Regions from separate parts of the Clostridium zhoujianii genome, predicted to be linked through region 2. Evidence: riboswitches for the same ligand, from Rfam matches in the RefSeq annotation. Region 2 holds a riboswitch; the other holds the start of a gene.
The links. Region 2 has a riboswitch for FMN ahead of ACSYT2_RS13010 (ECF transporter S component). Riboswitches for the same ligand answer to the same signal wherever they lie in the genome.
Positions count from the first base shown of each region.

Region 1 (3,422 bases), 2.2 Mb from region 2:
TCTCCTCCAATTTTATAAAAATCCATTTTCTCTAAGAAAAGCTTCTCCTATAGATTCTTTTTTCACTACCCTATTTTTACTTTCTAAGTCTAAAAATTTTTCAACATATTTACCTATAACATCACACTCAAGATTTACTGTTTCCCCAGGCTTTTTATTTAATAAAATAGTCTCTTGGCTTGTATGAGGTATTATAAACACCTTAAATATTTCATTATCAATATAAGCAACTGTTAAGCTTATTCCATCTATTGCAATAGATCCTTTTTCAACTACATACTTTAAAATATCCGATGATGCTTTTATACTTACCTCTGTTGAATTATCATCCTTAACTAAAGAAATGATTTCGCCTATTCCATCAATATGACCACTTACTATATGACCTCCAAGTCTAGTCTCCAAGGTTAAAGCCCTTTCTAAATTCACCTTACTACCTATTGAAAGCTGTCCAATATTACTTCTTTCAAGGGTTTCTGACATAACATCAACTTCAAATATATTTCCCCTTATATTTGTTACAGTAAGACAAACTCCATTTGTACATATACTGTCTCCTAATATTGTTTTATCTAAGACCTTATTAGCCTTTATTACAAGCTTTGAAGATTTTTTGCCATTTTTAATCCCTTGAATCACTCCAATTTCTTCAATAATTCCTGTAAACACCCTATTTCCCATCTCCTCTCAGATAAGCTTCTATTAGTAAGTCTGTTTCAATATCTCTTACTGTCATATTATCCAACATTATTGCATCACTTAATTTTTTTACTCCTTTTCCACCTACTGGTGTTTTAGACTTTTCTCCACCTATAATCTTAGGTGCTATATAAACTTGTATTTTATCTACTATATTTTCTTCTAATGCTGAAAAGCTTAATGTTGAGCCTCCCTCTAAAAAAATACTATCTATATTTAATTCTCCTAGTTTAATCATTAAACTTTGTAAATCTACTCTTTGATTTTTAGATTTAATTCTCAGCACTTTTACCCCTAATTCTTCTAAAGATAATATCTTCTCCTCATGAGCAAAATCTGTTGTAGCAATAATTGTCTGTGCTAAATTATCTACAACTACCTTAGCCTCCATAGGAATTCTAAGCTTACTATCTACAATTATTCTTATGGGATTTCTACCACCATCTAATCTACAAGTTAATTCGGGATTATCTTTAATGACTGTATCAACACCTACCATAATAGAGGCTAATTTATTTCTTAATTTATGAACCTCTTGCCTTGATTTCTCACTTGTAATCCACTTAGATTCTCCTTCTGCTGTAGCTATTTTCCCATCTAAAGTCATAGCTGTTTTTAAAAGTACAAAAGGCTTTTTGGAAACAATATATTTCATAAATACTTCATTAAGTTTTTTACACTCTTCCTCTAAAACACCTGTTATAACCTCTATTCCAGCTGCTTCAAGTGCTTTAATTCCTGATCCTCCAACTATTGGATTTGGATCCAATGTTCCAATAACAACCTTAGCTATCCTATTTTTAATTATTTTTTCTACACAAGGTGGTGTTTTTCCATAATGTGAACATGGCTCTAAAGTCACATAAATAGTTCCTCCTTCTGGATTTTCACATACATTTTCAAAAGCATTTACTTCTGCATGATTATCTCCATAACATTTATGATACCCTTGTCCTATAACTCTCCTATCTTTAACAATAACTGCACCAACCATTGGATTGGGATTAACAAATCCAACACCTTTTTTAGCCATTTCTATGGCTAATTTCATGTACTCTTCATTCAATATCATCATCTCTCAATCTTAAAATTTAAATTTAATAAATCTCAATTTTGAATAAAATAAAGCCCTGAGTTAAAACTCAGGGCTTATGCTTTTCATAATATTGTAAATAAACCTATAGCTTCCATAATTTACAGAATAGCAATAAATATAGGTATACAAATTATGTTTACTAAATCTAAAAAGCTCTGAAATATATAATATTTCAGAGCATAACAAACAATCTAGTACACTTGTCTTTAGATTTACATAACTTTATCTTCTTTCATCCAGACTTTACTGTCGGCCTCGGAATTTCACCGAATCATGCCATAAGGCTCGCGGGCTTTACCGCCGGTAGGGAATTTCACCCTGCCCTGAAGATCTATTAAATTTTACCTCTTAATTCTATATCCTTGACCATTATTTGTCAATACATTTTATTAGTAATCATTATATACTTACTTTTCACTAAATATCTTCTATTTATTCCTTATTTATTTCATTGAATTCATTAACTCAAAGAAATATTTTGGATCTTGAGTTTTATAAAGATTAAACCAAGGCTGTAATGTTTCTGATTTAAATACATCCAACACTTTCAATACTTCCATAGTAAATTCTAATGGTGCTATTCCAGATGAAGTAATTAAGTTTTCATCTGTAACTGCTGATTCAAACTTATAATATTTTTCGCCAATATAATTAGGAACTACCATTTTAAGATATTCTAAATCATTACTTGTATGGCTTCTAGAATTTAATAATCCTCTCTTTGCAAGTCCTATTGTTGCTCCGCAAATGGCTGCAACTATAGTACCTTCCATTAAGGCTTTCTCGGTTTTTTCTAATACAGTATCATGGATTGATTCTGTCCATGTAAACCCACCTGGTAGAACTAAAACATCTGTAGTTTTAAGATTACATTCATCAATAGAGATTTCTGGTAATACCTTTAGCCCCCCCATTGTGGTAATAGGACTTTTATTATTTCCTACAGTAATTACTTGTATAGGTTGTACTCCTTTTTTAAAATATCTTCCTGAATTTAATTCTGCAGTTAAATAACCTATTTCCCAGTCTGACATAGTATCAAAAACATAAAGATAAACTTTTTTTGTATTCATAATATATGCTCCTTTTATATCTTATTTAAAATAACTTTGCTCTTTACTTAACTTATTATAAAAGAACTTCACTGACAGTTATGGTCAGTGAAGTTCTTAAACTTTATAGTATTTAATTAATTCTAGTAAATTTTCAATAATTTTTTCTTTTAGACTTAATGGTTCAATTATTTGAATAGATTGACCATATGGTAAAAGTAAATTTGGTACATAGGTATAAATCATTTCCTCTTCAAGTAGAAATGTAGCTTGATTTGAAGTTCGCTCTTTAAAATAATGTCCCAAAAACCAATGTTGACATAAATTATCTAATGAACTTGCCTTACCCCCAATTACTAAATAAATAAACTTTTTCTTATCTTCTACTGAAGCCAATAGTTTTTCCATAAAAAATTTACTTGCTGAAAAATCTTCTGGTCTATTAAAGTTAATCTTTCTTTGGGTAATATTATAAATCCGATCTACTCTAAAACTACGGATTTCATTTCGCATATGACAAAAACCTACTACATACCACTTATTGCTCCAGTAAACTAGTCCATATGGATCAATAG
Region 1 is NZ_JBPUTF010000001.1:535,321-538,742, reverse strand. It holds gene ACSYT2_RS02440 (riboflavin synthase) at 13-669, opposite strand; gene ribD (bifunctional diaminohydroxyphosphoribosylaminopyrimidine deaminase/5-amino-6-(5-phosphoribosylamino)uracil reductase RibD) at 671-1,765, opposite strand; FMN riboswitch at 2,016-2,130, opposite strand; gene ACSYT2_RS02430 (type 1 glutamine amidotransferase family protein) at 2,239-2,868, opposite strand; gene ACSYT2_RS02425 (helix-turn-helix transcriptional regulator) at 2,965-3,422, opposite strand, start outside.
Region 1: it holds a riboswitch for FMN, as region 2 does, so the genes downstream of both, ribD (bifunctional diaminohydroxyphosphoribosylaminopyrimidine deaminase/5-amino-6-(5-phosphoribosylamino)uracil reductase RibD) here and ACSYT2_RS13010 (ECF transporter S component) in region 2, are expected to answer to the same signal.

Region 2 (3,422 bases):
ATTAGATCCTGAATTACTTGATCCAGTCTTCTCTATATAATCTTTATGAGCGTACCCTGTAGTACCCTTGAAGTTGATTTTGTACCAATCTCCACTTTCTCCAGTTATCTCTACTTCTTCTCCATTAAGTAAATATCCAAGTGTTGAAGCACTAGTGCTTGGACTTGTTCTTACTCTTAAATTAGAGGTTATATTAACTACTTTTCCTTTTTCCGATGACGGATTTTCAGAAGGTGTTGATGGTGGAGTTGTAGAATTTCCTATTACTTTTACATAATCACCATGTATAAAACCTACAGTTGAACCAGACTTTATATTATACCACTGGCCACTTTTTGCTATTATGTCAAATGTATCACCATTTTGTAAACTTCCTATAACAGCAGAGCTTGTACTAGCAGTTTGTCTAATTCTTAGACTGCTTGTTATGTTTATAACTTGTCCTTTTTCTCCTGAAGATGGTGCATTAGAACTAGTTACTTTAATATACTCTTTAGATACATATCCTTCTTTACCGTTAAAGTTTATTCTATACCAACTACCTGTCTCACCTTTTATTTCAATGCTTTCTCCGTTATTTAAATATCCAATTACTGACGAACTAGTTGTTGCTTCAGATCTTACTCTAAGGTTACTTGTTATATTTACTACTTGTCCTCTTTGTACATTTCTTGCATTATTTATTGCTTCTTCTTGATTATACCCTTCATCAGTAACTGGTACAGCTTGTGCAGCTGTTTGGGATAGAGTTATTCCACCAGCAAATGTCGAAGCAGCTATTATTATTTGTAATATCTTCTTTCTATTCATCACTATCACCTTCCTTGACTTATAAAAACCCTTTTCATACTCTATTATATCTCATTATTAGTAAATTTCACATCATATTTGCCATATATATTCACAATTTTGTAATATTTTCTTCGACAAATAGATAATTATAATAATTTAACCATATATTTTTCATTTTTAACTATTTATCAACAAATATTTTAATAAATTTAATAATATATTATTAAATTAAAAGAGAGTGCCTACTTCATGGCACTCTCTTGAATCTCTAATCAATACTCATTTAAATTTCTTTACTCAGTTTTTTCTTACTATCAAAACCTGTGTCAACCTTAAATATAGAAAGTGATACCTTTTTATAAACTATAAATGTAACTACTGAAACTAAGACTGCCTTAACTCCATTGAAAGGCAAAAGACCTATAGTTACATATTGAATAGTTTGTGCTGGATCCATCACCATTCCAAAGGCTGGTAATAAAAAATATACATTAGCTATAATCCCAGCTACCTCCATAAAAAGTCCACCTACAATCATACCTATAATCGCACTATTCTTACTTTTACTCCTATGATAAATATAGGATGCTGGCACTACAAATGAAATTCCTATTATAAAATTCGCAATTTCTCCAACAAACCCTGTTGCAGTTCCAGTTAATAATAAATTTAATAGTATCTTCATTCCCTCAATCACTATACCTGCTGCTGGACCAAAAGCAAAAGCACCCATAAGTACCGGCAACTCACTTAAATCCATCTTAAGCCATGGAAATAACGGTATTAGTGGTATTTCTATCAACATAAGAATTACTGCAATTGCACTTAAAAGTGCCATTTTGATAAACTTGCTTAAATTTGTGTTTGGATTATTCAATTATCCATCCCTCCCCAAAGTTTATCTTCTGGAGCATCTTATTAGAATTTAGTTAATTTTCAATTTACTTTCCGGAAAGTAAAAAAGCCCTGACACAAATGGTCAGGGCAAACACACAAAATAAATAGAGCTAGCTCTACTAAATTCTAATACATTACCTTCTTTCATCCAGACTATACTGTCGGCCTCGGAGTCTCACCGAATCATGCTAAATAATTAGCTCGCGGGCTATACCGCCGGTGGGGACTTACACCCCGCCCTGAAGATTATTAATTTTTACATACTTATTATACATCCATTTTACTTTTTCTTCAAGTTATTTAATTAAATTTTTAACAAAAAACAGAATACTATTCTTCTTCCTTTATATCCTTCATAGTTAAAGAAATTCTCTTTCTCTTTGTATCTACTTCCATTATCCTAACTTTAATAACATCCCCAACCTTAACTATATCAAGTGGATGTTTAACAAATCTATCTGCCATTTGACTCTTATGAACTAATCCATCTTGGTGAACCCCAATATCAACAAAAGCACCAAAGTCAGATACATTCCTTACTGTTCCCATAAGTACCATTCCAGGTGTTAAGTCCTTAAGATCAATAACCCCTGTCTTTAATATTGGCTTAGGCATTTCGTCTCTTGGATCTCTACCTGGCTTTTGAAGTTCTTTAATAATATCCTTTAAAGTTAATTCTCCTATTTCAAGTTCTTTTTCAAGATTCTTTATTCCTCTATCATTAACTCTCTCTTCTATATCTCCAAGATTATTATTCTTTAAATCATTCTTAGAATATCCTAGAATTTCAATTAGCTTCTTTGCATCATTATAAGATTCTGGATGGACTGAAGTATTATCTAAAGGTTCTTTACTTTCAGCTACTCTTAAGAATCCAGCACATTGCTCATAAGCCTTTTGACCTAACCTCTTAACCTTTAACAACTCTTTTCTAGTCTTAAAGCCACCATTCTCATCTCTATATTCAACAACATTCTTAGCAATAGTTGCATTTATTCCTGAAACATACGTTAACAGACTTGGTGTTGCAGTATTTAAATCAACTCCAACCTTATTAACAGAATCTTCAACTACTCCCTTTAATGATTCCTCTAATCTTTTTTGAGTAACATCATGTTGATATTGACCAACTCCAATGGCTTTAGGGTCAATTTTAACAAGTTCTGCCATAGGGTCTTGAAGTCTTCTACCTATTGATATAGCCCCTCTTACAGTAACATCTAGATCAGGATATTCCTTAGTTGCAAGTTCTGATGCTGAATATACTGATGCACCTGCTTCTGAAACTATAACATAAGCTAGCTCCCTACCTGTTTCCTGCTTAATCTCAGAAATCATTTCTGCAATAACTTCCTCTGACTCTCTTGAAGCTGTTCCATTCCCTAAAGAAATAACATCAACATTATGCTTTTTAATTAAAGCCTTTAAGGTCTTCTTAGTCCCTTCTATATCTCGCTTAGGAACTGTAGGGTATACTGCTACATTCTCAAGAAATTTTCCTGTGCTATCTAATATTGCAACCTTACAACCAGTTCTAAATCCAGGATCATATCCCATAACAACTTTTCCCTTAATAGGAGCTTGCATAAGTAATGCCTTAAGATTTTCCTTGAAAATCATTATAGCTCCTACTTCACCTTTGTCTGTAAGTTCATTTCTAATTTCTCTTTCAATTGAAGGGAAAATTAATCTCTTATACGCATCCCTTATAGATAACTTTAACTGTTCATCAG
Region 2 is NZ_JBPUTF010000001.1:2,742,653-2,746,074, forward strand. It holds gene ACSYT2_RS13005 (C40 family peptidase) at 1-810, opposite strand, end outside; gene ACSYT2_RS13010 (ECF transporter S component) at 1,076-1,669, opposite strand; FMN riboswitch at 1,822-1,940, opposite strand; gene ACSYT2_RS13015 (Tex family protein) at 2,020-3,422, opposite strand, start outside.